Regions from separate parts of the Alcanivorax sediminis genome, predicted to be linked through region 4. Evidence: predicted binding sites of a transcription regulator. Region 4 holds the regulator's gene; each other region holds the start of a gene.

Region 1 (7,862 bases), 540 kb from region 4:
CCGGTGGGGTCGCCGATCATCCCGGTGAAATCCCCAATCAGGAAGATGACCTCATGGCCCAGCTCCTGAAACTGACGCAACTTGTTGATCAGCACCGTATGCCCAAGGTGAAGGTCCGGTGCTGTAGGATCAAAGCCTGCCTTGACCCGCAAGGGACGCCCTGAAGCCAGCTTTTCCCGTAATTCCTCTTCCTGGATGATCTCATCCGCTCCCCGGGAAATGAGTGCCAGTTGTTCTTCCACCGTGGCCATGCCTACCTCTGCTGATCTGCGGCTATCTTGGGCGGGACCAGGCGGCCCCATGAAAGCGCGCCATTGTAGCACTTGAATGCAGCCAGAGAAGGCAGGTATCTTTGCAGCTCTGTTTTTCGTTGTGTCTTTGTATCACGGCACGCTTTTCACCCAACCAGATCCCGCGATTTTCATGAAACAATTCTTTTCTGCTGTCGGCAGACTGGTGCGCCAGTTTCCCCGCACCCATTTACTGCTGGCCATGGTGCTTCTCGGTGGCGTCATCATTATCGCCCTTCAACCCGAGAGATCCAGGGCGCCCGAGCAAGCCGCCAAGACGATTGAACTGCCCGCCCGCACCTCGCCCACTCCCAGCCCAGCCAAGCAGCCCGCACCACCCCAAGGCCCTCAGTGGCAAACCCTCACCGTCAAACCCGGAGACAGTCTTTCAGCCCTGCTGCATCCAGTGGGAGTAGGTGCCGGCCAGGTGTACGCCCTGCTGAAGAGTGATGACAAGCTGGATCGCCTGACCAAGCTCAGGCCCGGCGAGCAACTCGAGGTACTGGTTACAGACGATGGTGCCCTGCGTGGCGTGCGCTACAACCCCAGCAAGGTGGAAACCCTGACCGCCAAACTGACCGGAGCAGGCTGGACCGTTCGACTCAGCCAGCGTGAGTACCAGAAGCAAACTCGCTTTGCCCAGGCCGAAATCACCGACTCACTCTTCCTGGCCGGTGCAGCAGCAGGCATCAGTGACCGTCTCACCATGCAACTGGCCGAGCTGTTTGCCTGGGATATCGACTTTGTGCTGGACATCCGCAAGGGCGACCGCTTCCGGATACTCTATGAAGAGCTCTACCTGGACGGTGAAAAGGTGGGCGAAGGCGACATCCTGATGGCGGAATTCTGGAACCAGGACCGCCACCTGTCTGCGTTCCGCTATGAAACCCTGTCTGGTGACGTGGAATACCTGGATATCAAGGGCGATTCCATGCGCAAGGCATTCATTCGCACCCCGGTGGCCTTTGCCCGCATTAGTTCCCGTTTTAATCTGGGACGCAGACACCCCGTCCTGAATACCATCCGCGCCCACAAGGGCACTGACTATGCCGCCCCCAGAGGCACCCCGATTCGCGCAGCGGGAGACGGCAAGGTGATCTTTGCCGGGGTGAAGGGCGGCTACGGCAATGTTGTGATCATCAAGCATGGCCAGATCTACACCACCCTGTATGCACATATGCGCAATTTCGCAAAGGGAATCAGGGTCGGAAAACGTGTAAAGCAATCACAAACTATCGGCTATGTGGGCACATCCGGATTATCCACCGGGCCACATCTGCACTATGAATTCCGCATCAATGGCGTGCATCGCAACCCACAGACCGTCCCTTTGCCCAAGGCGCGCGGCATCAATGACAACGAGCGATCCGAATTCCTGATCGCCGCCAACCGGCTCAAGGCACAGATGACCCTGTTTGCTGAAGCCGCCACACTGGCCAGCAGCGATGCCTTCTGATCTCTATATCGGACTGATGACCGGCACCAGCGTCGACGGTATCGACGCGGTGCTGGTCGACGTTGGCAGCGATCATTTTTCCCTGGTTGCCACTCATAGCCACGCTCTCCCCGAAGCACTTTCCAAAGACATCCTGACCCTTTGCCAACCCGGCGAGAGTGAACTGGATGCAGCCGGCAAAGTCAGCCGACAACTCGGACGCATTTATGCGGAAGCCTGTGGCGAACTGCTGGCAAAAACCAACACCGAAGCGCACCTGGTCACGGCCATCGGCTGCCACGGCCAGACTGTGCGCCACCGCCCCGGCCCGGACGGGTTCAGTGTGCAGCTGGGCTGCCCGGATACCCTGGCTTGTGCCACCGGGATCCCGGTGGTCAGCAACTTTCGCAACAAGGACATGGTGCTGGGCGGCCAGGGCGCGCCGCTGGTGCCACCCTTCCACCTGCGTTTATTTGGGGCGGCAGGCGAACGGCGAGCCGTCGTCAACATCGGCGGCATGGCCAATGCCTCCCTGCTGGACGGGGACACGCTGGTTGGCGGGTTTGATACCGGCCCGGGCAATGTGCTGATGGATCTCTGGACCCAACTGCATCGTGGCGACAACTACGATGCCAATGGCGCCTGGGCTGCCAGCGGCAAGATCAACAAGCCATTACTCAAGCGCCTGCTTCGCGACCCCTATTTCCAGCAGCCCCCCCCAAAAAGCACCGGCCGGGAACGTTTCAACCGACAGTGGCTCACCCAGCACCTCAAGGAAGATCTGCCGGCGGAAAACCTGCAGGCTACCCTGGCAGAACTGACGGCTCGGAGCATCGCCGACAGCTTGACCGGGTTCCAGCCACAGCGGATTCTGGTGTGCGGCGGTGGCGCTCATAACACCTACCTTCTCGGGCGATTGCAGGACTGTTGCGACGTCCCTGTGGAAAGTACGGAGCTGGCCGGGTTACACCCGGACTGGGTGGAGGCCGCCGCCTTTGCCTGGCTGGCCTGGGCGCGTTGGGAGGAAAAACCCGGGAATGCCCCCGTGGTTACCGGGGCAGCAAGGGAAGCGATTCTGGGACAGGTCACACTGCCATAAGAGCAGCTGCGAGCTACGAGCTACGAGCCTTCAGGCGTGAACCAGGGATTGCGTCAACGGACAAACTCATGAGCCGCACCTCGGCGCTGCTTCAGCATCGCGCGGATGCGACGCATCGCAACGAATCTTTCTCCGGCTTTTCCTGCGCCTCGTAGCTCCCAGCTCGTGGCCAGCTCCTCAAACCAGCCAGAGGCCAATCATGGCGCAGCTAAAACCCAAGGTCGCGCCCGCAAGAATGTCTGACGGGTAGTGAACCCCGAGCAGCACTCTGGACAAGCCCACCATCACTGCCAGCCCGAGGGCCAACGCCATTACCGGCGGATAGAAGACAGACAACAGGGAAGCCATGACGAACGCCGCGGCGGTATGCCCCGAGGGGAAACTGAAGCGGTCGGCAGGCTGAATGAACGCGGACAGGCTTTCCAGCGCGTCCGCTGGCCGCGGTCGCTGAATCAGGTGCTTAAGCCCCACGAACAGTGGCACTTCAAGGGCGTACGCAGCCATGGCTGTGAGCGCAAACAAGCTGCCGCCCTCCTTGTCGAACCACCAGATCAACAGCGTTAACGCCACATAGAAGGGGCCGTCGCCAAGCCGGGACACCTGTCGTGCCAAACGCGCACGGCGCGCGGCCTGCGGCTGCTGAAGCAGCCAGCACATGGCCCGGGTATCCGCGGCGGTCATTTTCTGAAATGTCGGTTTTGTCGTCATCATGGGTCTAGTGTCCACCCTGAAAACGACGAAATGTTGATCAATTGATTAAGGTTTTATGACAAAAGGAGGCAATGCACGCACAACGCTATACGACGCCCTGCGGGCGCACGCCAAAAACAAGAAAGCGCCATAGGCGCCTTCTTGGCTCGCGCGTGGTGCGTGTTGCGTTATCAGACCGAGAAGGAGGAACCACAGCCGCAGGTGGTGGCGGCATTGGGGTTGCTGACCACGAAGCGCGAGCCCATCAGACCCTGCTCATAATCCACTTGTGAGCCGTCCAGGTACTGAATGCTCATGGCGTCCACCAGCAAGGTGACCCCGTCCTTTTCAACGATGGTGTCATCGTCGTTGACGGCTTCGTCAAAGGTAAAGCCGTAGGAAAAACCGGCACAGCCGCCCCCGGTGATATACACCCGTAGTTTGAGTTCGGGATTACCTTCGTCATCACGCAGCTCCTTGACCTTGGCTGCGGCGGCGTCAGTGAATGATATCGGGGCTTGCTCGGTCATAGGCTCGCTAAGGCTGTAAAGACAGAAAACCCGCGGCCCTGTTCGGGCAGCGGGTTATCTATGTTCCAGTACCCGACTAAAACAGTCAAGAATTATCCGCGGCCACCTGCTTGCCAGCATCCGCCTTTTCGCCTTTCTTTTCCGGGGCCGGCAAGTTGCGACGCTCGTCATCAAGACGTACCAGCTTGCCATTAACCCGAGCCCCCATGACCATCTCGATCATCAGGTAATAAACATTACCTTCCACGGAGGCCTTCTCCGCCAGCTCCAGGTTTTCGGTGGCGTGCACATCGCCTTCAACCCGACCATTGATAACCACCTGGGGAACCTGAATCTCGCCTTTGACCGTGCCGGTCTCACCGATAATCAGCCGCCCGCCTTCCTTGCCCACACTGATATTGCCTTCCACGGTGCCCTGGACATGCAGGCCGCCGGTGAACTCAAGATCCCCTTTAACGGTTGCACTGGGGGCGATCAGGGTATGGTTCCGGTAATCCTGTTGCGCAGCTCCACCACTGTTAGCTGCATTTTTCTTGTCTCGGCCTAGCACGCGTCTCTCCTACTGCCACTTAAAAGTTTTCTGTGTTTTATAACTGTTTCTGCCGTCGCTCTCAGCATCCACATCCAGCGCGGTAATCTCTACCCCTTCCGGCAGTTGAAAGCGCCCATTCAGCTCTTGAAAATAGCGAAATCGGAAGCGTGTCTCACTTCCATCATCCAACCAGTCATCTCCGGTCAGCTTGATCGCGGCGCCATCGCGACTCCCGCGCAGCACAAGATCAATGTCACCAGACAGATAATTACGGTTATCGCCGGACTGCACCAGCACCACTTTGTAACTGTACTGGCCTTCCTTCTCCGTGGGCTGAAGGGTCAATTTCTCGATTTGCATGCCGCGCTCGGTGCCACCGGGCGCCATCACGTTCTTGTAGAAGGCCACCGCCTCCTCAAGCTCGGCAGCCTGATCACGCAGCCCCTTGATCTCCTGACGCAGGTTTTCCCGGGCCTGCTGGGTCACTTCAGTATCCGTGCGGTACAGCGCCAACTCGTTACGAGCCGCCTCCAGCTCCCGGGAGGCACTCTTGAGTTCGGCTCGCAGGCGACGGTTGGTCTCCGAGGTATCCAGCGCACCGCTGTTACCTGTCCACAATCCGCCAAAGAACAACAGCAGCGCCGCCACGATGGCGCTGACAACCAGAATACGGCGGCGCTTCTTCTGCTGGGACGGGCTCACCGGCACCAGCATCACATCATCAATACCCGCGCGGCTTTTCGGTTTCTTCGCCATGATCAGGGTGCCAGCGGGACAACAGACAGCCCCGCATCCTCATTCAGTCCGAACATGATATTCATGGCCTGCACCGCCTGACCTGAGGCACCTTTGACCAGGTTATCGATCACCGAAAGCACCACGATGACATTCTCGCCACGGGGCTGGTGCAGGGCGATGCGGCAGGTATTCGCACCTTTCACGAAACGCGTTTCCGGGTGACTGCCAAGCGGCATCACATCGACAAAAGGCTCGTTGGCATAACGGGCCTCATAGGCGGCCTGCACTTCTTCCAGAGAAGGGGCCCCTTCCACCAGCTGACCATAAAGGGTGGAGTGAATACCGCGAATCATGGGGATCAGGTGCGGCACAAAGGTTGCCTTGACGGGACCGCCAGCGATATCCGCCAGACCCTGCTCGATTTCCGGCAGATGACGGTGCCCACTGGCGCCGTACGCCTTGTAGCTTTCGCCGGCCTCCGCCAGCAACATGGCCACCTTGGCCCCTTTTCCGGCTCCGCTGGCACCGCTGGCCGAGTTGGCAATCAGCTGGTCCGGCTTGATCCAGCCGTTTTCCAGCAACGGCAGATAACCCAACTGGATAGACGTGGGGTAGCAACCGGCACAAGCCACCAGCCGCGCATCACGCATTTTTTCCCGATTCACTTCCGGCAGGCCGTACACCGCTTCCGCCAGCAGCTCCGGGCAGGCATGGGGCTCACCGTACCATTCGCTCCACAGCTCATGATCACGCAACCGGAAATCGGCAGACAGGTCCACCACGCGCACACCCGCCTCCATCAGTTCAGGCATCATGCGCATGGCCACGTTGTGCGGGGTCGCAAAGAACACCACATCGCATTGGGCAAGACGCGCCACATCCGGTTCAGAGAACACCAGATCCGTGCGACCACGCAACGAGGGGAACATGTCAGCCACCGCCGTGCCGGCATCGCCACGGGAGGTGATCACCTCCAGCTCAGCCTGGGGATGGTTGACCAGCAGGCGCAGCAGCTCGACCCCGGTATAACCGGTACCGCCAACCACCCCTACCTTGAGGACAGACCCCGTTGCCATATCGCTTACTCCAACCAGTTAACTTCTTCGCCGCACAGGCGGGCCACGCATGATAGGCGGCGCACCGTACTTGCAGCAACTAATGGGCATGCCAAATCACCTAGCCCGGTAGCTTGCGCTCGCTTTCATCACTGCCCGTTTCTGTCGGCGCCTCATCCGCGCGGGGCTTTTCCAGCGCCATGCCCTGTCCATCAGCCATGCGCTCGGCAAGGGTATCGTACAGGGGGCGTGCCCATACCAGCTTGGCTACCGCCGCCGACAGGAACGCTCCCGCCATCAGAGGCAACAGAATATCGTGTCGGTTCCCGGTCAGCTCCATCACGATCACAAAAGACGTGATCGGACGCTGAATCACGGCCGCCAGGAAGGCCGCCATGGCCACCAGCGTCAGCCCCACCAGTGACACGTCCGGGAAAAAACCACCCACCAGATTGCCGAACCCTGCACCCGCTGCGAGGCTGGGTGAAAACAGCCCGCCGGGGATACCCGTAAAGTAGGACACCAGTGTGGCCGACATCTTGGCCAGCGCAAAACTCCAGTTTCCCGGGTGCTCCCCATCCAGCAGGGTGCTGGCTTGCTCGTAGCCACTCCCGTAGGTCGCGCCACCAGTGACCAGCCCGAGGAACACCAGCACCAGGGAGCACATCAATACGACCCGGTACGGGTGAGCCTTGGCGAAGGGCGACAGGAACTGGCTGCCACGAATCAACAAGCGACTGAACAGACCGCCAAAGAGGCCACAGACCAGCGCCGTTACCCCAATGGCAGCCCAGTCGCTGGTGATATCGAGGCTGCCTCCAGGGTGACCGAAGAAGCTGTAATGGCCCATGATCATCAACACCACCACCCCAGAAAGAATGATGGCCAGAATCAGGGTACCGCTGGTGCGCTGCTCGAACGAGCCAGACAGCTCTTCAATGGCAAATACAATCCCTGCCAACGGCGCATTGAAGGCCGCCGACACGCCAGCGGCGCCCCCGGCCACAATCAGTGAGTTATCCACGTATTTCTGGTTGAGCCTGCCGACCTGCCCCACCGAATACATGATGGCTGCCCCCATATGCACACTGGGCCCTTCACGGCCGATACTGGCGCCACACAGCAACCCGAGGCAGGTGAGCACAAACTTGCCCAGAATCACCCGCAAAGAAAGAAAGGTGGGCCGCAACCAGTGATAACGCTGCTTGAGCACCACCAATACCTGGGGAATACCACTGCCCTGAGACTCGGTGCCCAGCTGACGCATCAGCCACACAATCAACAGCATGCCTAGCGGAGTCACCAGAACAGGCAGATAAGGGGAGCGCTCATGGAGCTGCACAAAGGTGTGAGAGGCAAGCTCTGCCACCCAGGCAAACGCGACCACCACCAGCCCGACCAGAATGGCGCCAGTCCAGAACACCATGCGCAGTTTCCAGTCCTGCCAGGAGCCCAGCTGCCTGCGGCTGACACGCCGGGTGCGAAACAGGTAG
Region 2 (7,862 bases), 670 kb from region 4:
AAGTAGAAGAACAGGATGGACAGCAGCGCCCCAGCGGGCAGGGTGACGATCCAGGAGGTGAAGATGGTGCCGATCACGCGCAGGTTCAGTGAGCCGATGCCGCGCGCCATGCCCACACCAAGGATGGCGCCCACCAGGGTGTGGGTGGTGGAGATCGGCAGGCCGGTGCCGGAAGCCAGTACCACGGTGGTGGCGGCGCCCAATTCGGCAGCGAAACCTCGGGACGGGGTCAGCTCGGTGATTTTCTTGCCGACGGTGGCCATCACCCGGGCACCGAAGATGGCGAGACCAAAGACGATACCCATGGCGCCGACCAGCAGGATCCAGCTGGGCATGGCTGCCTTGGCGCCAACCTGACCACCGGACACCAGCACGCTGTTGATGGCGGCCAGTGGGCCAACGGCGTTAGCCACGTCGTTGGAGCCGTGGGCGAAGGCCATGGCACAGGCGGTGAAGATCATCAGTACCGCGAACACGCGCTCCACGGAGCTGAAGCGGAAGTCCTTGTCGGCTTCCGGATCCGGCTTGATGCGGCTGAGGAAAACGGTGCCCACGGCCATGACGATGGCGCCGCCCACCAGTGCGAGCAGAAAGCTCTGCATGAAGGTGAGATGCAGGCCCACGTGCTTGAGGCCCTTGATCATGGTGACCATGGAGATCACGAAGCCCACCAGGAACATGTAGAAGGGCACCACCTTCTTGGCGCGTTCGAAGGGGTCGTCGTGGTTGAGCACCAGCTTCTGCACGCTGCGTATCAGCGCGAAGGAAATAAAGCCGGCCAATAAGGGAGAGGTAACCCAGCTGGCCACGATGGAGCCGACCTTGTCCCAGTGCACCGCTTCCATACCCAGGCCCACGGCAGCAAAGCCGACAATGGCACCGACGATGGAGTGGGTGGTGGACACCGGCCAGCCGAACCAGGAGGCGATCATCAGCCAGATGCCGGCTGCCAGCAGCGCGGACATCATGCCGTAGATCAAGTACTGGGGGGCATGGGAGAAGGTTTCGGCATCGATGATGCCCTTACGGATGGTGGCGGTCACTTCGCCCCCGGCCAGGTAGGCCCCGCAGAATTCAAAGATGATGGCGATGATGACTGCCTGCTTCACGGTCAGGGCCTTGGCGCCCACCGAGGTGCCCATGGCATTGGCCACGTCGTTGGCGCCAACACCCCAGGCCATCAGAAAGCCGAAGGCGCCGGCCAACAGCAGCATCAAGTAGGTATGCTCTAGCATCCACTCCATAAGAACTCTCCTAGCGTGCGACCAACATCTGCAGGCGGCCGCCTACTTTCTGGGCGCGATCAGCCAGATCGCCTACCCATTCGATGATCTTGTAGAGGAAGATGACGTCCACCGGGGACAGGTCTTTTTCCAGTTTGAAAAGGGTGGAGCGAATGGCGATCTGCTGTTCGTCATTGGCTCTCTCCAGGCGATCGAGTTCTTCAATCAGCTCTTCCACCAGGCGGATCTCGCGACCGCTGAAGCCGGTTTCGATTAATTCGTCCAGCTCATTGATGGCTTTCTGGGCCTGGGCGGAAGTATCGATGGCGCCTTGAACATAACTGCGCATGGCGTCGGCGATGGGGTCCGGGATCGACATTTCGCGGCCCAGCATCAGGCCGGAGATGTCCTTGGCCTTGTTGGCTACCTTGTCCTGCACACTGATCAGCTCAAGCAGATCGGTGCGGGGCATGGGCAGGAACAGGCTCTTGGGTAGGTTGAGACGGAACTCTTTCTTGAGTTCATCCGCCTGGTTTTCCAGCTCGGCCACCTGTTTGCGCAGGGTGCGAGCCTTGTCCCAGTCGCCGGCAATGACGGCATCAAAGAACTGGGCCAGACTGCAGGCGCACTCGTGCACGGTATCGTAGTGTTGCTGGAGGGGTCTGATCGGGGAGCGGCCAAACAGGCCAGCGATGGAGCTTCCTAAGGACATAAGCGCCTCGGATCCAGGTTAGGGTCTTGTTAGTTTCCCACGTTGCTTCCGGTACGCCTATGGCGTGCCATCCGCTGACACGGCGGACCTTTGTCACACGCGCGTCATGAAATTGGTCGCGAGTATAGTGAAACCGGACGGGGCTGTCAGGGTTTTGATCTTCGGGTTACAGTAACCCCATATAACGATAAGGGCCGGAATCAATTGAAACAGGCCTGAACAGAATTCGGAGAGTCAGAGTGAACGCCACTGCCAAACCCGCCATTCCCAATGGATTACAGATTGATGTGCGCTGGCTGATGCGCGAACTGCTGGATGAGGGGCGGGTCAGTCAGGAAGATTTCAATGTCATCTCCACCACGCCGAGGGAAAAGAAGGAGCTGAGTTGGCACCCCATTCAGGTGCTGGCCAAATATCGGCTCGCCGATCGCTCCGATACTCGTCAGATTCTGGATGTGGAGTTCCTCACCGACTGGTTGGGCCAGCGGGCGAACATGCGGGTTTATCACATTGATCCCCTCAAGGTGCAGGTGGATCAAGTGACCAATGTCATGAGCTACGCCTTCGCCGAGCGCCACGGCATTGTGGCGGTGGAGGTGCATCGCGACCGGGTGGTGGTGGCGTGCGATCAGCCGTTCATTAACGACTGGATGGATCACCTTCGGCAGACGTTGCGGGACCGCGATCTGGAGGTGGTGCTCACTAACCCGGAGCACCTGCGCCGCTACCGCATCGAGTTCTATAACCTGAGCCGCTCCATTGCCGGTGCCACCGGCAAAACCGGGCAGGAGATGTCCGGGATCACCAACTTCGAGCAGTTGCTGGAGGTGGGTAAGGGGCATCACGATGCGGATGATCAGCACATCGTCAACATTGTGGACTGGATTCTGCAGTACGCCTTCACCCAGCGGGCCAGTGATATTCATCTGGAACCCCGGCGGGACGCAGGCAAGATGCGTTTCCGCATTGATGGTGTCTTGCATGATGTGTACGAACTGCCGGCGGCGATCATGGCGGCAGTGACCAGCCGTTTGAAGATTCTCAGCCGCCTGAATGTGGCAGAAAAGCGCAAGCCTCAGGATGGCCGTCTCAAGACCAAGTCCCCGGAGGGGAATGAGATCGAGTTGCGGATCTCCACCCTGCCTACCGCTTTCGGTGAGAAGATGGTGATGCGGGTGTTCGATCCGGACGTGCTGGTGCGCAGTTTCGAGCAGATGGGCTTCACCCGGGAAGACTATGAGGCCTGGCAGAAGATGACCCAGAACCCCCACGGGATCATCTTTGTGACGGGCCCCACCGGTTCCGGTAAGACCACTACCCTGTATTCCACGCTCAAGCAGCTGGCCACCAGCGAGGTCAATGTCTGCACCATCGAAGACCCCATTGAAATGGTGGAGCCCAGCTTCAACCAGATGCAGGTGCAGGCCAACATTGATGTGAGCTTTGCCCAGGGGGTGAAGGCGATGCTGCGTCAGGATCCGGACATCATCATGATTGGTGAGATCCGTGATCTGCAGACCGCCGAAATGGCCATCCAGGCGGCCCTGACAGGTCACCTTGTGCTCTCTACCCTGCATACCAATGATGCGCCGTCTTCTATTACCCGCCTGGTGGATTTGGGGGTGGCGCCCTACATGATTTCTGCCACCGTGATCGGAGTGATGGCCCAGCGACTGGTGCGCACCCTGTGCCCCAGCTGTAAGGAAGAGGTGACGCCGGATGTGGATGCCTGGGAAGAGCTGGTGCGCCCTTTCAAGATGAAGGTGCCGGAGAAAATTTGTCGGCCGGTGGGATGCCTTGAGTGCCGTGGCACCGGCTACCTGGGCCGGATGGGGGTGTATGAAACCATGCCGCTGAACAGCGCCCTGAAGAACCAGATTACCCGAGGGGCGGACCTGGAGGTGCTGACACGGCAGTCCCTCAAAAACGGCATGAAGCCACTGCGTATCAGTGGTGCCATGAAAGTGGCCAAGGGGCTGACGACCATCGAGGAAGTGATGCGGGTGACGCCGTCGCAGGATTTGCTGCTGGGGTAGGGCCAGGGGCCAGGGGCGAGTTGCGAGGAGCGAGTTTCGAAAACCAGGAGTCCCGGGAAACATGATGGGATTTTGCCTTTCGAAACTCGTTACTCGTGACTCGCTGTCAATGGATGGCCCGGTTCGGGCAGGGGTGTTCCACCCTCTGCCCCTTTGAATCGGGGCTGGCCCCTGTTATTCCCGCTTGTAGCTTGTCCCGTCGCATACGACAATAGCCCCCCATGAATGAACCCCAATATCACGCCCTCCCTGACGAACTTTCGGTGCTGGTCAGCCAGCACTGGCAGCATTTCGTTGAATCTGGCAATGCCATGCCTGCCGCGCTCCATGATGACCTGCCCCGTGTCTGGGCTGGGTCGGATTATGTGGCCGTGCAGTTTCAGCGTGATCCGGAGCTGGGGCAGTGGCTGGTCGACAGTGATCTGAGCCAGCCTCTCGAGGCGCAGTCGCTGCATCAACAAGTGCGAGAGCGGCTGGTGGATTGCGACAGCGAGGATGAGCTGAAGCGTCGAGTACGCCGCCTGCGCCATCGTCACATGGTGCGGATCATCTGGCGGGATCTGGCCGGTATGGGGGATTATCACAGTACCGTGGCGGATCTTTCCCTGCTGGCTGACACCCTGATCGACGAATCCCTGTCGCTGCTGTATCGCTGGGCGTGCGAACGTAGCGGCACCCCCATCGGACCGGATGGCAAGCCGGTACACCTGGTTGTGCTGGCCATGGGCAAGCTGGGGGCGGGGGAATTGAACCTGTCGTCAGACATCGATCTGATCTTTGCCTACGAGCATGAAGGGGAGCTGGAAGGAGATCGTCGCGCGCTGACCTATCACCAGTTTTTCGTCCGCCTTGGCCAGCAGTTGATCAAGGTGCTGGACCAGACTACCGCTGACGGCTTTGTGTTCCGGGTGGACATGCGTCTGCGGCCCTGGGGCAAGAGCGGCGTGCTGGCCATCGGCTTTGATGCCATGGAAGGGTATTACGAGACTCAGGGGCGCGAGTGGGAGCGCTATGCGCTGATCAAGATGCGCCCGGTGGCCGGTGACTTGAAGGCGGGGGCGCGCCTGCTCAAGCGGCTCAATCCGTTTGTGTATCGCCGTTATATTGATTACGGCGCCTTCCAGTCCCTGCGGGAAATGAAGGCCCTGATTGAACGCGAAGTGAACCGCAAGGGCATGCAGGCCGACGTGAAGCTGGGCGCTGGCGGCATCCGTGAAGTGGAATTTATCGTTCAGGCGTTCCAGCTGATTCGTGGCGGCCAGCTGCCGGCGCTGCGCGAACCGAACCTGATCAAGGTCTTGCCCTTGTTGGTGGAGCAGGAGCTGCTTCCTGAAGATGTGGCCGATGAACTCACTGATGCCTATCTGTTCCTGCGTGATGTCGAACACCGCTTGCAGGGCGTGGGGGATCGCCAAACCCAGCGTCTACCAGACGACCAGCTGGGCTGGCAGCGACTGACCTTCGCCATGGGCTTTTCCGAACGGGCCGCTTTCGAACGCAAGTTGCGCCGTTACCGGGAAAATGTCCGCCATCATTTTAGTCAGGTCATTGCCGATCCCGAGCAGGAAACGGATGCGGCCCAGGGCGCCGATCAGGAACTGCTGGATCTGTGGCTGGGCGAGTTGGACGACAGCGCGGCCGCCGCGCAGCTGCAGGCCATCGGTGTGCAGGATGCGGATTCGGTTTATGCCCGGCTGAATGCCTTCCGTGAAAGTCGTGCCGTCGAAAACATGCAGGCCATTGGCCGTGAGCGGCTGGACCGGTTGATGCCGCTGATGCTGGAAGCGCTGGGTTACCAGGGGCATGGCGAAACCACGGCCGTGCGGCTGCTCAATTTTGTCGAAGCCGTGCTGCGCCGCAGTGCTTATATCGCGTTGTTGGTGGAAAACCCGGGTGCGCTGACCCAGCTGGTCAAGTTATCCGGTGCCAGCCCCTGGATCGCTGAACGCCTGGCGCTGCATCCGGTGCTGCTGGATGAGCTGCTGGATGTGCGCACGCTGTATTCGCCGCCAGAGCTGGCGGAGCTGGATGATGAGTTGCGCCAGCAGTTGCTGCGGGTCGCGGAAGACGACCTGGAGCAACAAATGGAGGTGCTGCGGAATTTCAAGCAGGCGCATCTGTTGCGGGTGGCGGCCTCGGAAGTGACCGAGGTGCTGCCGCTGATGAAAGTGAGCGATTACCTGACCTGGCTGGCAGAAAGCATTCTGCATCAGGTGGTCATGCTGGCCTGGGAGCCACTGGTGGAACGCCATGGGCGTCCGTCGCGAGATAATGGCCAGCCCTGCAACCCGGACTTTGTGGTGGTGGGCTACGGCAAGCTGGGGGGCATTGAGCTGGGACACAACTCCGATCTGGATCTGGTGTTCCTGCACGACGCCGCCAGCGGTGGCATGACCGATGGTGAGAAATCGGTGTCCAACGAGCAGTTCTATGCCCGTCTTGGCCAGCGCATTGTTCATATTCTTTCTACCCGCACCATGAGCGGCCAGTTGTACGAGGTGGACACCCGCCTGCGTCCGTCCGGCAGTGCCGGTTTGCTGGTGAGCTCCATGGATGCGTTCGAGAAATACCAGCTCAATGATGCCTGGACCTGGGAACACCAGGCTCTGGTGCGTGCCCGAGTGGTGGCCGGTTGCAGTCGTTCACGTCAACGCTTTGACGAGATCCGCCACAAGGTTCTGTGTGCCGAGCGTGACCAGCAGAAGCTGCGCGATGACGTGCTGGCCATGCGCAGCAAGATGGTAGAGCATCTGGGTGACAAAACAGGTGAGCAATTCCACCTGAAGCAGGATCCCGGTGGTATCGTTGATATCGAATTTATGGTGCAATACGGGGTTCTGAGATGGGCCTCCTCCCACGGTGAACTGACCCGCTTCACCGATAATGTGCGGCTGCTGGAAACCCTGGCTGCACTGGACATTATGTCGGCGCAGGACGCCGGCCTGTTACGGGAAGCGTACCTCGCTTACCGGTCCGCGGCCCATCGCGCTTCATTGCGCAAAGAGAAATCCATTGTCGACGACACCCAGTTCCGTGATTTGCGGGAAGGCGTTCGAGCGATCTGGAAGCATTGGTTCGACCTGTAGAGCGGGTGCTCGAAGGTCCTTAGCGTTGGAGACACATTGCCATGTCGATGGCTGTTAGAGACGGTTTTATCTGGCTGGACGGCGAGCTGGTTCCCTGGGAAGAAGCCAAGGTTCACGTCCTCACTCACACTCTTCACTACGGTATGGGTGTCTTTGAAGGGGTGCGAGCCTACGAAACCGCAAAGGGTCCGGCGATTTTTCGCCTGAAAGAGCACACCGACCGTCTGTTTGGCAGTGCTCACATCATGAATATGAAGATGCCGTTCACCAAGGACGAGATCAACGCTGCGCAGGTGGAAGCCGTAAAGGCAAATAACCTGCCCCACGCCTACCTGCGTCCGATGGTGTTCTACGGAAGTGAAGGGATGGGGCTGCGCGCCCATAACCTGAAGGTGCACGTGATGGTTGCCGCCTGGGAGTGGCCCGCCTACATGTCTCCGGAAGCGCTGGAACTGGGTATCAAGGTGCGCACTTCCAGCTACACTCGCCACCACGTGAACATCACCATGTGCAAGGCGAAGGCTAACGGCAACTACATCAACTCCATGCTGGCGCTGAACGAAGCGCTGTCTGGTGGTGCGGATGAAGCCCTGCTGCTGGATAACGAAGGCTATGTGGCAGAAGGTTCCGGCGAGAACATCTTCGTGATCAAGAACGGTGTGCTGTTTACGCCGGAACTGACCTCCTGCCTGGATGGCATCACCCGCAAGACCATCATCCAGCTGGCCGAAGAGCGTGGCTACACGGTGCGTGAGAAGCGTATCACCCGTGATGAAATCTATGTGGCTGACGAAGCCTTCTTCAC
Region 3 (7,862 bases), 420 kb from region 4:
GGCAGCGGGTTGTGAGCTGATCCTGAAATGAATGGATGCTCGGGGCCGGACACCAGCAGAGCAGGCTGTGCTTCTGGGGGTTGCTGTCAGTGGCCCGGTCCCTCGCGGGTTATCCCACGTTAGTATCCAGCAGGCACTGCTGGGCCATGAACACCTCTTCTCCATCGGCCGGTTGGGCGCGGGTGTAGGTGCCATCGGACTGCAATAGCCAGGCGCGGCTGTTGTCTCTCAGATAGTAATTCAGTCCTTCTTCCAGCACCTGAGCCTTCAGCGTGGGATTGGTGATCGGGAAGCAGGTCTCGACCCGGTTGAACAGGTTGCGTTCCATCCAGTCGGCGCTGGAGCAATACACCAGATCGTCGCCGCCATGATGGAAGTGATAAATGCGGGTGTGCTCCAGAAAACGACCGACAATGGAGCGTACCCGGATGGTGTCAGAAATGCCGGCAATACCCGGCTTGAGGCAGCAGATGCCACGCACGATCAGATCAATTTCCACACCCGCCTGACTGGCTCTGTACAGCGCCTGGATGATTTTTTCTTCGGTCAGGGAATTGAATTTGGCGATGATGTGCGCCGGCCTTCCTGCCTGGGCTTCCGCGGTCTCAAATTCAATCCATTCGATCAGCGACGGATGCAGGGTAAAGGGCGAGTGCTTGAGTTGCTTCAGTCGCGCGGCCTTGCCCATGCCGGTGAGCTCCTGAAAGATCTTGTGCACGTCCTGGCCCACCGCCTTGTCCGCGGTCATCAGGCCGTAGTCGGTGTACAGCTTGGTGGTTCTGGTGTGGTAATTACCGGTGCCGAGATGCACATAGCGCTTGATGCCCTCGCCGTCACGACGGACGACCAGCAGCATCTTGGCGTGGGTCTTGTAGCCCACCACCCCGTACACCACGATGGCGCCCGCCTCTTGCAGGCGACGGGCCCCTTCGATGTTGGACTCCTCATCGAAACGCGCACGCAATTCCACGATGGCGGTGACCTCCTTGCCGTTTCGCGCCGCGGTTTCCAGATGGTCGAGAATCTCTGACTTGGTACCTGTGCGGTAAAGTGTTTGCTTGATGGCCAGCACCTTGGGGTCGCGGGCGGCTTCGGCCAGCAGGCTGACTACCGGCTGGAATGACTGAAACGGGTGGTGCAGCAGAATGTCTTCCTGATCGATGGCATCAAAAATCGACTCGGCCTTTTTCACCGCAGGGTGAAGCTTTGGCGTGAACGGTGGATAGTGCAGGCGAGGACGATTAACGCTGGTGAACATGCGCGCCAGATTCACCGGGCCATTCACTTCATAAAGATCCTGTTCGGTGAGCTCAAACTGTTCCAGCAGGTAATGCATAAGGTGGCGTGGGCAGTTGTCAGCCACTTCCAGCCGCACCTCGTCGCCGTAACGGCGTGAGAGCAGCTGCCCCTTCAGGGCGCTGGCCAGATCTTCCACTTCTTCATCCACTTCCAGATCCGCATTCCGGGTTACCCGGAACTGGAAACAGCCGGTGGCTTTCATGCCCGGGAACAGGTCTGAGACATGGGCGTGAATCATGGACGACAGAAATACAAAGTTGTCATCGCCGTCACCACTGATTTCGTCGGGAATACGAATCAGGCGGGGCAGGGAGCGGGGAGCCGGCACAATGGCAAGCCCTGTGGAGCGGCCAAAGGCGTCCTTGCCGTCCAGAGGAACGATAAAATTCAGGCTCTTGTTGACCAGCCGTGGAAACGGGTGGGAGGGGTCCAGTGCGATGGGTGTAAGCACCGGATACACCTGCTCGCGAAAGTACTTTTTTACCCACTCGGACTGGGCCTCAGTCCAGTCTTCCCGACGCAGGAAGTCCACACCTTCCTCACGCAGTGCCGGCAACAGAATGTTGTTGAGGATGTGATACTGACGATCCACGGCTTCGTGGGTGATGCGACTGATTTCGGTCAGCAGTTCTTCTGCGAGCATACCGTCCGGGCCAGGTTGCCCGGTGCCCGCTTCGAGCTTGTTTTTCAGCCCTGCCACGCGAATTTCGAAAAACTCGTCCATGTTGCTGGAAAAAATCAGCAGGAAATTCAGTCGCTCCATGAGCGGATGGTTCTCATCCATGGCCTGCTCCAGCACTCGCAGGTTGAACTGCAGCAGACTCAATTCCCGGTTGAAAAAATAGTCCGGGTGGTTGAGATCAATGGCGCTGTGTTCACTGGCGATATCGTTCATGGAGCCTTCCTGAGCAAGGGTGATCGAGCTTCCTATTCAATGACATTTATATGACACGGCAATGACAGGGAACAGTCCTGTGTACAGTTTTCAGGCTAGACCTCAACGGGCGCTCTGGAAAGAGGCAGGCAGATAAGCGGAGTTGATTTTTCTTGTTAAGTGTAAATACACTTAACTGATGGGTGGGCCTCCCTGTGAAGTGAGGTCGCAGACTTTAAAGTGTGTATACACTATGAGGAAATAGAGATGAAACTCTTTCAGCTGTTAATGGCGCTGTTCAGTCGCCTTCTGCCCGGCAGGGCCAGTGATCTGGCGTTACGTTTGATGACGGGACCACGGTTGCCGCAGGCCTGGAGGGGCCGATCCGAGTTTGCGCCGGACAGCCAGCTGCCGGTGGGTGAGCGCGCGCGCCTGAATATCTGGTTGGGTGGTCCACAGCGAGTCTTGCTGGTCCATGGCTGGTCCGGGCACTGGACTCAGTTCGAGGCGATGATGAAGGCGCTGGGCCGTGAATCGTTCTCTTTTTATGCCCTGCAGATGCCGGGCCATGGCGAAGAGCCGGATGGCGCCAGTGATGTGGGTGAATTCATCACCACTCTACGTCTGGCGCTGGAGGTGATCGGTGAGCCGGTGGATGTACTAATCGGCCATTCCATGGGGGCTTCGGCTGCCGCCTTTGTACTGGCCGAGCGAGGCGATATTGCTCGCACGGTACTGGTCGCGCCGCCCACAGACTTCCGCGGTGTGGTGGGGCGGATGGCCAGTGCCCTGAAATTCGGTGGCCGGGCCCGACAGCAGCTGCTCGATAAAATGGCTGCCCGGGTGGGGATCGGTTACGACGCGCTGGACATCGCCCGACGCGGCTCGCTGATCAGTGCTCGAACGTTGCTGGTGCATGATACTGGTGACAGGGAGGTTCCGTTCACGGATTCGCTGCGGCTGCATCAGGCGATGCCCTCGGCCACCCTGCACCAGACCGTTGGCAAGGGACATCGGCGGGTGCTGACCGACAAGGCGGTGCTGGGACTGGTCGCTGGCTTTGCCCGGGAAGGGGTCTTGTCTGTGCCCGTCCCAGAAGGTGATCTGGCTAGAGTTCCTGCTTGACCTTGTGGCTGAAGCGGCGCAATTCCGAGGCAATCTGTTGCCAGCTCTGCTTGCCCACCAGTGACTCGAACTGATCCTGCGCTGCTTGCCAGCCTACCAGAGCCTGCTGATAGCAGGCCTCTCCCTGGGGAGTGAGAGAGAGCCCCAACGCGCGTTTATTGCCGGTGGGCTCGGATTCCACCAGACCTTTCTCAATCAGTTTATCCACGGTGCGCTGCAGGGAGGTGCGTTCCATGCCGAGCAGTTCGGCAAGCTGGAAAATGGATTCCGGAGGCCGTGCCTTGATCGCATTGAGCACGGAGAACTGGGTGATGCGCAGGCCACTTTCAGCCAATTGCTGGTTATACAGTCGCGTCACCAGCCGGGACAGCACCCGGGAATGCAGGGCGGCACAGTGCAGGCCGACCTGTTCAGGATCCAGTGAGGAGGGTTGTGGCGGGCGACGACTCATGGAACGGACTCCATATATAGTGTGTATGCATTATATATGGAGCCGGGGCGGGACTTGCAAGGGGGGGGAATCAGCCCTTGAGCTTGAGGGCGGCGGCCTTGGCAAAGTAGGTGAGGATGCCGTCGGCTCCTGCTCGCTTGAATGCCAGCAGGGACTCCATCATCACCTTGTCCTGGTCCAGCCAGCCGTTCTGGAACGCCGCCATGTGCATGGCGTATTCACCACTCACCTGATAGGCGTACACCGGTACCTTGAACTCGTCTTTCACGCGGCGCACCACATCCAGGTAGGGCATGCCAGGTTTGACCATCACCATGTCGGCGCCTTCAGCCAGATCCAGAGCGATTTCGTGCAGGGCTTCATCGGAGTTGGCCGGGTCCATCTGGTAGGTGGTTTTATCCGCCTTGCCCAGGTTGCCAGCGGAGCCCACGGCATCACGGAACGGACCATAGTAGGCGCTGGCGTACTTGGCAGAGTAGGCCATGATGCGGGTATGAATATGACCATGCTGCTCCAGTGCCTCGCGGATGGCGCCGATACGGCCGTCCATCATGTCGGAGGGGGCAATTACATCGGCGCCCGCTTCCGCTTGCGACAGGGCCTGTTTGACCAGGGCATCCACGGTCACATCGTTCAGAACATAGCCATTGTCATCGATGATGCCATCCTGTCCGTGGGTGGTGAACGGATCCAGGGCGCCATCGGTGATCACGCCCATTTCCGGCACGGCTGCCTTGATGGCGCGCACCGCGCGCTGGGCCAGTCCGTCCGGGTTCCAGGCTTCGCGCCCGTCCAGGGTTTTGACGTCGGAAGGGGTGACCGGAAACAGGGCCATGGCGGGCACTCCCAGCTTGGCCAGCTCCTCAGCCTCCTTGACCAGCAGGTCGATGCTCATGCGTTCCACGCCGGGCATGGAGGGTACGGCTTCGGTTTGGTTGCTGCCTTCGAGCACAAACACCGGGTAGATCAGGTCATCCACCGTCAGGGTGTGCTCGCGCATCAGACGACGGGAAAAATCATCACGACGCATACGACGCATTCGGGTGGCGGGCCAGGGGGCACGAGACACAGACATGGGGTGGAGTCCTCTAGTAACATGGAAGCGTCCGCAGGAGAGCGATGGCGGACGGAATCACGAGAGTTTAGCAAGAGCAGTAGACAATGGAAAAACAGCCGGCCTTTCATCTGGCCTTTCTGGTAAATGATCTGGAAGAAGCCGCGGATTTTTACTGCCGTGTGATCGGTGGCCGTCGTGGACGGGATGCGCCCAACTGGATTGATATCGATCTGCATGGCCATCAGTTGTCCCTGCACAAGGGTGAAGATCTGACTCCTGTCCAGGGCTACAGCGATGTGGATGGACACCCGGTGCCGATGCCGCATTTTGGCGTGGTGCTGGATTTTGCGACCTGGGAAATACTGGTGGAGCGACTCTACGACCACGGCTGGCCGTTTCTGCTCAAGCCCCGGGAGCGTTTTGTCGGCCAGCCCGCAGAGCAGGGTACCTTCTTTGTACAGGACCCCACCGGCAATGTGCTGGAGTTCAAGGGGCTGCGCGAGCTGGATCGCATCTTCGAGGTATAGCATTCGAGGTAAGACAATGGGCCGTTGGCGTCCCAAGGGGAAACCCGCTTCCAAGTACATCACTGCGGAAGGCTACAAGGTGCTCAATGATGAGCTGCAGTACCTGTGGAAAGTGAAACGTCCGGAGGTGACGCAAGCGGTGCAGGAGGCGGCAGCGCAAGGCGACCGCTCCGAGAATGCTGAATATATTTACGGCAAGAAGCAGCTGCGGGAAATTGATCGCCGCGTTCGCTTTCTCAGCAAGCGGCTGGATGACATGACGGTGGTGGACCGGCTGCCGGAGGATCAAAGCAAGGTGTTCTTTGGTGCCTGGGTAGAGCTGGAAAACGAGGACGGCAAGCTGGAAACCTACCGTCTTGTAGGACCGGATGAAACCGATGCCCGGCGTGGTTATATCAGTATTGATGCGCCGCTGGCTCGGGCGTTGCTAAAAAAGCAGGTGGATGACGAGGTAGAAGTGCGAACCCCGGTGGGCGAGCGCTGTCTGTTTATCAATCGAATCTGGTACCAGGAGTCCTGAGTGAGCGCCAATCGTCGCGTCTGGTTTTTTATCCGTAAATCCCTGCTGGGTGGTCTGACCATTCTGCTGCCCATTTCCATCATCGTGTTTTTCTTCCGCTGGATTTATCAGACGGTGACGGAAATCATTTCTCCCTTCACGTCGGTCTTCATTAGTGCCTTTGGCTTGCCCAAGTTTGTGGCAGACTGGCTAGCCTTTCTGGCGGTGCTGGTGTTGTGTTTTCTGGTCGGCACACTGGTAGCGACCCGACTGGGTAGCTGGCTTTGGGACCAGTGGGAAGCGAATGTGATGAGCCGGCTGCCGGGCTATGTCACGGTGCGCGAAGTCATCGCCCAGCTGATGGGGAACAGCAGCGACAGCCCGTTCAGCCGAGGTGAAGTGGCACGGGTCTGGCTTTATGGCAGGCAAACCGATGTGTCGGTGACAGCATTGGTGACATCACGCCATGGCGATGGCCATGTCACGGTGTTTGTTCCCACCGGCCCCAACCCTACCAGTGGGTTCATCTACCACGTTCATGAAAGTCTGGTAGAGCTGCACCCGGAGATCGGGGTGGAAAGCATGATGAAGACGGTGGTGTCCTGCGGTGCCGGCACGGCGGCGTTATTCAAGACCGACACCCCCAACACAAGCGAGTAACGAGGAGCGGGTTTCGAAAGGCAAAACCTTGAGGGGTTGGCCTGTTCCGGTTTTGATCTTCGAAACTCGAAACTCGAAACTCGAAACTCGAAACTCGAAACTCGAAACTCGAAACTCGCCCTGATTTTCTACGCGCTCAATTCCACCGATCTTTCCTGCAGTGCATCGCGCATGAAGTCGCGCATGTTGCGCAGATAACTCCCCTGATCAAGATGCAGCATATGGTTCCCGGGGAACCAGTGCACGTGGCAATCATCCCAATGCTGCCGTAACAGGTCGGTGTGCTTGGGGGGCGCAAAGCGGTCGCCGGCACCACCGATAATCATGCGCGCACTTTGCGGGACCAGACTGGGCCAGGTCAGGGGCGAGTGCAGGGCGGTAAGTTTGCGCAGGCCGGCGAAATCCGTGTCGTAAACCTTGTGGAACAGCGGGAACTGCAGGTTGACCGGGAACCAGCTTTTCATCAGATCCATGATTGTCACCAGCGGCACATTGGGAATGGCAAAGGCCAGATCCTTCTCCAGCGATGACAGCAGCGCGGTGGAATAGCCGCCGAGGGAGATGCCGGTGGCGCCCATGGCTGGGGTGCCGCCTTCGCGCAGATGATTCATGAAGATGCGCAAATCATGGATCGCATGGGCGAAGGTTTCGTTGAGCATGGCCATGCCCTGGCTGAAGAACTGGGCGCCGCTGAACGGTGCCAGCGGACTCTTGCGGCGGCCATGGAAGGGCAGGGTGTAGAGCAATACATCAAAGCCCTGCTTGTAGAACCAGGGCAGGGCCAGCCAGCGGGTATTGAGCCAATAAGGGTCGGCCACGAAACCGTGGATCATGATCAGGGTTGGGCGCGGCTCGCCATCATGTTTCCAGTACTGCGCCCAGGCGGTGCGGTTACGCTTGTGGGCCAGATAGCGATCACGCAAGGCCGGGTTTTTGGGTTCGAATGGTGAGCGGAAGCTGAGCGTGTGTGCCTGTCCGTCTTCCGGTTGGAAGTGATAGCGGGCTACCGGGTGGTACTGGATCACGGGGTGTTGTTGCGGGGCGGTAAAGAACTGTTGGGGGTCGCCACAGTCCAGAAAGGGTTCGTAGAAGCGAACCAGCTCCCGTTCTTCCTGTTGCTGCTTCACATTGAGGCTGGCGGGGAGTGCGGCGGCTCCTGCCATGCAGGCAAGGCCGGTGCGGGCCACTGTATCCAGGCTGGCGGTGTAGTCGATACGCCAGCGGGTATCATTGTCGGCCAGGAAGTGATCTGGCAGGGCGTGGAAGTGGCGGGGCAGGGTTCGCCACCAGGGCTGTGTCAGTGTGGGCAGATCTTCGTTGCAATAATCCGTGGGCTTGATGCGAGGCCATTCGGTCATCGCCGCCTCCTT
Region 4 (7,862 bases):
CTCCTCCACCCTGGTGAACGCCAAGGTAGAGTCTCTGAAAGCCGAACATCCCGACGCCACCATCGTGGAGCGGGATCTGGCTGCCAATCCGATCCCCCACCTGGACGGCGACCGCGTTGGAGCCTTCTTCACGCCGGCGGAGAATCGTACTGCTGAGCAGCAGCAAGTGGATGATTTCTCCATGACGCTGATCGAGGAGTTGAAGGCGGCTGATCACGTGGTGGTAGGGTTGCCCATGTACAACTTTGGCATTCCCAGCCAGCTGAAAAGCTGGATCGACCACGTGGCACGGGCAGGGATCACCTTTCGCTATACCGAAAACGGTCCTCAGGGTCTGATTGAGAACAAGCCTGTCACTATCCTGGCGGCTCGCGGTGGCCTCTACGCCGGCACCGAGAATGATACGGTGACCCCGTACATCAAGCTGTTCTTTGGTTTTGTAGGCATTACGGACGTGGAATTCGTGTTTGCCGAAGGGCTGAACATGGGTGATGAGACGAAGGCAAAAGCCATGGACGAAGCCAGGGCGGCGATTAGTTAAACGCGGCAACAGGCACGTTTAACGCAATAAATCCGGGACACTGATCAGGAGACATCATGGGACTGTTGGTAGATGGCAAATGGCAGGACAAGTGGTACGACACCAAGAGCACGGGTGGTCGTTTCAAGCGGTCCGAAAGCCAGTTCCGACACTGGATCACCGCAGACGGAGAGGCAGGGCCCAGCGGTGAATCCGGCTTTGCAGCCGAAAGCGGTCGCTATCACCTTTATGTCTCCTACGCCTGCCCCTGGGCGCATCGCACTTTGATTGTGCGGGCCCTGAAAGGCTTGCAGGAGCATATTGGTGTCTCGGTGGTGCATCCGCACATGCTGGAAAACGGTTGGGAATTGCGTGATGACTTTGACGGCGCCACGGGTGACGCGCTTTATGGTTTTGAAAAACTGTATGAGCTGTATCTGAAAGCGGATGATCGCTATAGCGGTCGGGTCACCGTGCCGGTGTTGTGGGACAAGCAGCGTGAAACCATTGTCAGCAATGAGTCTGCCGACATCATCCGCATGTTCAATGCCAGCTTCGATCATCTGGGGGCATTGCCGGGTAACTATTACCCGCAAGGGTTGCAGGCAGATATTGATGCGATCAACGAGCCGGTTTATCACGACGTGAATAACGGTGTGTACAAAAGCGGATTTGCGACCAGTCAGACGGCCTATGACGAAGCGGTAACTACCTTGTTCGAACGCCTGGAAGCCCTTGAGCAACGCCTGGCTGAGCAGCGCTACCTGGTCGGCAATACATTGACTGAGGCCGACATTCGTCTGTGGACTACCCTGGTGCGGTTCGATCCGGTTTACGTCACGCACTTTAAATGTGACCGCAAACGCATCAGTGATTACCCGAACCTGCAAGGGTTCCTGAAAGAGATTTACCAGCTGCCCGGGGTGGCAGAAACGGTGAATATGGCCCATATCCGCCACCACTATTTCTGCAGCCACCCGACGGTAAACCCCCACGGAATTATTTCCATCGGCCCGGAGCTGGATTGGCATACTCCCCATGGCCGTGAGCGGTTGGGGGAGCGAGAAATTATCAACCAGTAACGAGTTGCGAGCTGCGAGTTACGAGAAGCGAAAGGCAAAGACGTAGTTCTCTTTTGATTTTCGCAACTTGATACTCGCTTCTCGAAACGAATTATCAGGAGGTTCCCATGGAACGCACAATTCTCAACACAATTCGGGCCCTGGATACATCCGACGGTGCTGGCGTTCGCCTTAAGCGCGCGCTGGGTTATAACCCAATGGTGCGCCTGGATCCGTTCCTGATGCTGGATGCTTTCTCTTCGGACAATCCGGACGATTACATTGCCGGATTTCCGCCGCACCCGCACCGTGGCTTCGAAACCGTGACCTATCTGGTGGAAGGCCATATGCGCCATCGTGATCACCTTGGAAACGAAGGGGATCTCAAGCAGGGTGGCGTACAGTGGATGACCGCAGGCCGCGGAATTATTCATGAAGAAATGCCACAACAGCAGGATGGTTTGCTGCGTGGTTTTCAATTGTGGATCAATCTGCCGGCAGCGGAAAAACTGAAGCCCGCCGGCTACCGCGACATCGTGGACACGGAAATGCCGCGCCAGGATTTACCCACGGGTGGCCAGGTGAAAGCCATCGCGGGTGAAGTCACCCTGGACAACGGCGTGCTCACCGCACCGGTTAAAGGCGGTGCCACCGATCCGCTCTATCTGGATGTGGTGTTGCGCCCGCAGGAGAGTCTCACGGTGCCGATCAAGAAAGGCTATGGCAGTTTCCTGTACGTGTTTGAAGGCGCGATGCAGGTGGCGGGTGAAACGGTGTCCTGTGACCATCTGGCGACACTCACTGACGGTGAAGCCGTCACCGTGCAGGCTGGCAAAGACGGTGCACGGTTGCTGTTGCTGGCGGGTAAGCCTCTGGGCGAACCCATAGCGCAATACGGCCCCTTTGTGATGAACACCCAGGATGAGATCAATCAGGCCCTGAGTGATTATCGCAACGGGACACTGACGGCAGAACCGTCACTACTCTAAAGAGAAAGTAACGCCCCGGTTGATCCGGGGCGTTACGGTTAGCGAGAGGCAATCACCCACACGGCGTGCACAATGCCAGGCAGGTAGCCGAACAGGGTTAAAACGATGTTAATCCAGAAATGCTTGCCCAGCCCTTCCTGTAGAAAAACGCCCAACGGTGGCAGGAGGATGGCAATAAGAATGCGTAACAGATCCATGAACTGATTTCCTTTATTGTCTTGTCATAGTGAAAAGCCGTGACCCGAAAAAGGCCCCTCGCCCAGTCTTTACAAGATAAACATGGTTGCCCGGCAGTGTCAGCGCCAGGACGTAAAAAATGCCAGGGGATTTGCAAAAAGTGTTGGCTACGTCGGTAGGCGGCGCAACGTTGGATTGATTTCTGAAATGAGGTGTTCATCTCATGCGCTAACGGGCGTACCGTGGCAAACGAAAGAACCGATAACCCCAGGTGCAGGAGTGATTGCATGAATGTGTTAGCGTTTTCAGGGTCTCTCAGACAGGCATCGTTCAATTCAGGACTGATTCGCGCGGCGAAAGAACTGGCCCCGGAAGGAGTAAGGGTTGAACAGGCCGACATTTCAGCAGTGCCGCTTTATAACGGCGATGAAGATGGTAACAACAAGCCTGCTGCGGTTGCTCATCTGGCACAGAAAATCATCAAGGCGGATGCTTTGCTATTCGCTACCCCGGAATACAATTATTCCATTCCAGGTGTGTTGAAGAATGCCATTGATTGGTTATCCCGGGTCGAGGGCAGTATCTTTGCCGGCAAGCCGGCTGCGATCATGGGAGCGTCCATGGGCGGGATGGGAACCAGCCGAAGCCAGTATCACCTGCGTCAGGTACTGGTGTATCTGGATGTACATCCGCTCAACAAGCCGGAAGTGTTTGTGTCGGCAGCGCATCAGAAGTGCGATGAAAGCGGTAATCTCACTGATGAGAAAACCCGTGAAATGATTGCCAAACAACTCCAGGCATTGAAAGAGTGGCACGACACCTTGAAGGGTTAGCGTAAGATAAGGCGCGGGTTGTGAGGTACGAGTTTCAAGTTTGGAAAGGCAAAAGATCAAGAGGAAACCCTTTCGGTTATAGCCGGACCGGGTTTTGCTCTTCGAAACTCGAAACTCGAAACTCGAAACTCGAAACTCGAAACTCGAAACTCGAAACTCGCGATTGTCTCGCGTGCAGCGTCCTGCTCACAACTGGCTCGTGCGCTCGATCCAGATGTCCAGTAAAGGCGCGGGTTCGCTAAGGAAGTTGTCGAGCAATGTTTCGGGGTCCTGCTGAACCCGCAGCAAGTCACGATGCTGCTGGCGCAGTAGTCCTTGCTCTACCGTATGATCCAGAAACTGGATCAGGTGATCGTAATAGCCATCAATGTTCAAAAGGCCGACAGGCTTGTTATGAAAGCCCAGCTGAGCCCAGGTGAGAATCTCGAACAGTTCCTCGAAAGTGCCCATGCCGCCGGGCAAGGCAATAAATCCATCGGACTGATCTGCCATGGCGGCCTTGCGTTCATGCATTGAATCAACCACCTGCAACTCGGTCAGGTGATCGTTGCCGATTTCCCGGCGCATCAGTGCCTGCGGCATGATGCCAATCACGCTCCCTCCGCGCTCCATCACGGCGCTGGCCAGCGCCCCCATGATGCCGATGCTGGCGCCGCCATAGACCAGCTCCAGGCCGCGCGATACCAGCGCGTCAGCCAGCTTATCTGCAGCGGCAAGATAGGCATCCCCCTTGCCGGAACTGGAACCGCAATACACACAGATTTTTTTCATGGATTTCTCTGCCATTGATGCGATTAGACAGCGCAGAAAGCGAGTGTCGAGTGACGAGTTTCGAAAGGCAAACCCGATTTTGATTTTCGCAACTCGCAACTCGCAACTCGCAACTCGTTGCTTGGAATCGTATTGATTGTGGCGCTAACACTGATGCTCGCAGGAGAAAGGCATCCTGCGTACAGGGCGTGTTATCCCGCCACCGCCGTGGGCTTGTTGACCAGTCGATCAATGGGGAAGTGGCAGGTAAAGGTGCTGCCCTGTCCCAGCTGGCTCTTGATTTCGAGTCGCCCACCGTGGCGAATCATGACGTGCTTGACGATGGCCAATCCAAGACCGGTGCCGCCGGTCTGGGTGACGCGGCTGTTATCGGGTCGGTAAAAGCGTTCAGTGAGACGGGGGATGTGGGCCGGGTCTATACCCAGACCATTGTCTGTCACCGACAGATGTGCGCCCTTGTCATCCTGCCACCAGTTGATCCTGATGTGGCCGTTGGCGGGAGTGTACTTGACGGCATTGGTAATCAGGTTGCCGAATGCACTTTCCAGTTCTGCAGGGTTGGCGACCAGGCGAGCATCATCGGGTACCTCCAGTTCGATGACGTGCTGTTTGTCTGCACTGATGGCCAGCGCATTTTCCCGCATGCGGTTGAGCATGCCATGCACGGCCACGGCCTGGCGGTCATTGTCGGCATCGGTGTTTTCCAGTCGGGACAGTAGCAACAGGTCGGTCACCAGGGCTTCCATCCGATTGGACTGGCTTTCCATCTGGGACAGCGCCCGGCGTAAACGCGCCTGCTCTTCGGGAACGGTATCCAGCAATGTTTCCAGATAACCCTTCAGCACCGTGAGCGGGGTTTTCAGTTCGTGACTTACATTGGCGACGAAATCTTTTCGCATCTGTTCGAGGTGATGCAGACGGGTCACATCCCGGGCCATGATGAGTTGTTCGCCTACGCCAAATTCCGTGACCCGGAATTGCAGAATACGGTTGTCATCTACCGGAGAGGGGATTTCCAGCGGTTCCTTGAAATCACCTTCGTGCAGGTAATCAGTGAAACGCGGGTGGCGGACCAGGTTCGTCAGTGGTTGGCCCAGATCCTGGCCTGCATTGAAGCCCATGTAGCGTTCGGCAGAAAGGTTCCAGTACTCGAGATAGCCGTGTTGATCAATCAGGATGACCACGTCTTCCAGGGCATTAACCGATTGCTGGGCTCGATGAATGATGCCCTGAAGGGTTTCCTGCGCGCGGCGTTCCTTCTGAAAGAGATGTTCCAGGCGAGTGTAGAACTCCCCCCACAGGCCGATACTGTCCGGTGGCTCGGTGTGGTCATCGCGCACTAGCCAGCTATACAGGGCGAACAGCTGGCGGGTACTCCAGAAAATATAACCCACCAGGCCCGCCAGCAACGGCCAGATATGGCCGACGGCAAGGGCCGCAACGGCGGCCAGTGTGATAAGGCCGGCAATGCGGTTAACTTCTTTGGCCAGACTGGCTTTCATGCTGTCGAGTTGCCCTTTTCGGGAATCATCGGGGTACGGCGAACAAGCTGCACCCTATCACATTTTCCACTTCAGGACGCCTTGGCCGCCTTCACTGAAAAACGGTACCCGGTGCCACGTACTGTCTGGATAAAACGATCAAAACCAAAGGGGGCCAGGGCCTTGCGCAGGCGGCGGATATGGACGTCGATGGTGCGGTCTTCCACATACACATTGGCACCCCAGACCTGGTCCAGCAGCTGGGTGCGGGAATAGGCGCGCTCCTGATGGCTCATGAAGAATTCCAGCAGGCGGTATTCGGTGGGCCCCATGTCGACAGGCTCGTCATTGGCGCTAATGCGGTGGCTCACGGGGTCGAGGCACAGCCCTTCTACCTCGATGGCTTTTTCGGCCGCAGCGCTGGAAACGCGGCGCAGCACTGCCTTGATACGGGAGATCAGTTCGCGGGTAGAAAAAGGCTTGGTGATATAGTCGTCCGCACCCACGTCCAGCCCCTGCACCTTGTTATCTTCTTCGCTCTTGGCGGTGAGCATGATGATGGGGATTTCGTTGGTGGTCTCGTCGCGCTTGAGGCGGCGGGCCAGCTCGATGCCGGTGACGGAGGGCAACATCCAGTCCAGCAAAACCAGATCCGGGCGTTCGTCCACGATGATCTCGTGGCCGCGCTGGGCGTTTTCGGCTTCCAGAACGTCAAAGTCGGCCAATTCCAGGGCGACGGCGACCATCTCGCGGATAGCGGGCTCGTCATCAACAATCAATATGCGGTTTCGGGACATGGCGTACCTTTCCTTGCCTGTCTGTGATTTGACCCTATTAGATTGCTCTTTTATGACATCAGTATGACAAGTTGGGCTGGATTTGGGGGAAATGCAAGAGTAGTGACAAGCTTCAAGCTGCAAGCTACAACGCGGATCGATTGCGGAGCCACCCGAAGACTTCGGGGGCCGCGTTTCCAGGTCCGAGTGGGTAAGCAGTGGGCTGGACTTGAAGCCGTAAGGTTTGATCAGCCATTAATCGCGGGTACGGCATGGCAGAACCTGAAACCCTGACCCGCGTTGTAGCTTGTAGCTTGTAGCTTGTTGCTTGAAGCTTGCTACTCAAAAGTACTGGAAATACAACCCCACAAACACGCACGCCCCGCTCCAGTGATTGTTCAGGAAAGCGTGGAAACTGGGCCAGCGTTCCCGGTAACGGATCAGGGTATGCTGATAAATAAAGGTCAGCGACATGGCGGCGATGCCGGCATACCAGGGCCAGGTAAACTCCAGCCGCTGACCGACCATGATCAGTGCCAGCAACGTGAGTCCCTGCAACACCCCGATCATCAGCCGGTCGGCATCGCCAAACAGGATGGCGGTACTCTTGATGCCCATCTTCAGATCATCCTCCCGGTCGCACATGGCGTACTGGGTGTCATAGGCGACAGTCCACACCACATTGGCCACATACAGTAGCCAGGCGATTTCCGGTACTTCGCCGGTTTCCGCAGCAAAGGCCATGGGAATGGCCCAGCTGAACGCAGCACCCAAAAACAGCTGCGGCATGAAAGTGAAGCGTTTGGTGAACGGGTAAAGCACCGCCAGACCCAAACCGCCGAATGACAGCCAGAAGGTCAGCTCATTCAGGAACAGCACCAGCACAAAGGCCAGCAGGCCCAGCCCGGCAAACAGGGCCAGTGCTTTTTTGCTGCTGATCGCCTCGGTGGCCAACGGCCGCCCCTTGGTGCGCTCGACGCCGCCGTCAAAATCCCGGTCGGCAAAATCATTAATGACGCAACCGGCGGCGCGCATGATCACAACACCGAGAAAGAAAATGACGATGGTCTTCAGGCTTGGCGCGCCCTCCCCGGCAATCCACACCGCCCAGAGAGTTGGCCACAGCAGCAGCAAGGTGCCAATGGGGCGATCCAGGCGCATCAATTGCAGGTATGGCCATAGGGCAGGATAGCGGCGTTCAACGAAGGCAAACATGGGACATCCGGTTGTCAGGGCGGGGATAAGTTTCAAGTG

What was found. The regulator PhoB, encoded in region 4, activates phosphate uptake and scavenging genes when phosphate is short. The targets are predictions, from matches to a motif close to TGTCATANNNNTGTCANA.
Region 1: the regulator PhoB is predicted to act here: its motif matches at 3,579-3,596, upstream of GFN93_RS00020 (phosphatase PAP2 family protein).
Region 2: the regulator PhoB is predicted to act here: its motif matches at 2,027-2,044, upstream of GFN93_RS05470 (TIGR00153 family protein).
Region 3: the regulator PhoB is predicted to act here: its motif matches at 2,233-2,250, upstream of ppk1 (polyphosphate kinase 1).

What each region holds. Positions count from the first base shown of each region.
Region 1 is NZ_WIRE01000001.1:1,138-8,999, forward strand. It holds gene tyrS (tyrosine--tRNA ligase) at 1-251, opposite strand, end outside; gene GFN93_RS00010 (peptidoglycan DD-metalloendopeptidase family protein) at 424-1,746, shown strand; gene GFN93_RS00015 (anhydro-N-acetylmuramic acid kinase) at 1,736-2,824, shown strand; gene GFN93_RS00020 (phosphatase PAP2 family protein) at 3,002-3,535, opposite strand; gene erpA (iron-sulfur cluster insertion protein ErpA) at 3,706-4,044, opposite strand; gene GFN93_RS00030 (bactofilin family protein) at 4,130-4,594, opposite strand; gene GFN93_RS00035 (DUF6776 family protein) at 4,604-5,332, opposite strand; gene argC (N-acetyl-gamma-glutamyl-phosphate reductase) at 5,335-6,390, opposite strand; gene GFN93_RS00045 (chloride channel protein) at 6,491-7,862, opposite strand, start outside.
Region 2 is NZ_WIRE01000001.1:1,211,979-1,219,840, forward strand. It holds gene GFN93_RS05465 (inorganic phosphate transporter) at 1-1,244, opposite strand, end outside; gene GFN93_RS05470 (TIGR00153 family protein) at 1,255-1,935, opposite strand; gene GFN93_RS05475 (GspE/PulE family protein) at 2,235-3,971, shown strand; gene glnE (bifunctional [glutamate--ammonia ligase]-adenylyl-L-tyrosine phosphorylase/[glutamate--ammonia-ligase] adenylyltransferase) at 4,193-7,057, shown strand; gene GFN93_RS05485 (branched-chain amino acid transaminase) at 7,099-7,862, shown strand, end outside.
Region 3 is NZ_WIRE01000001.1:130,072-137,933, reverse strand. It holds gene ppx (exopolyphosphatase) at 1-31, shown strand, start outside; gene ppk1 (polyphosphate kinase 1) at 110-2,194, opposite strand; gene GFN93_RS00595 (alpha/beta hydrolase) at 2,441-3,298, shown strand; gene GFN93_RS00590 (MarR family winged helix-turn-helix transcriptional regulator) at 3,282-3,749, opposite strand; gene hemB (porphobilinogen synthase) at 3,820-4,824, opposite strand; gene GFN93_RS00580 (VOC family protein) at 4,911-5,333, shown strand; gene greB (transcription elongation factor GreB) at 5,350-5,853, shown strand; gene GFN93_RS00570 (DUF502 domain-containing protein) at 5,854-6,492, shown strand; gene GFN93_RS00565 (alpha/beta hydrolase) at 6,621-7,850, opposite strand.
Region 4 is NZ_WIRE01000001.1:545,230-553,091, reverse strand. It holds gene GFN93_RS02335 (FMN-dependent NADH-azoreductase) at 1-541, shown strand, start outside; gene GFN93_RS02330 (glutathione S-transferase family protein) at 598-1,602, shown strand; gene GFN93_RS02325 (pirin family protein) at 1,710-2,570, shown strand; gene GFN93_RS02320 (YqaE/Pmp3 family membrane protein) at 2,609-2,767, opposite strand; gene GFN93_RS02315 (NADPH-dependent FMN reductase) at 3,035-3,580, shown strand; gene GFN93_RS02310 (LOG family protein) at 3,767-4,351, opposite strand; gene phoR (phosphate regulon sensor histidine kinase PhoR) at 4,543-5,853, opposite strand; gene phoB (phosphate regulon transcriptional regulator PhoB) at 5,925-6,629, opposite strand; gene ubiA (4-hydroxybenzoate octaprenyltransferase) at 6,951-7,823, opposite strand.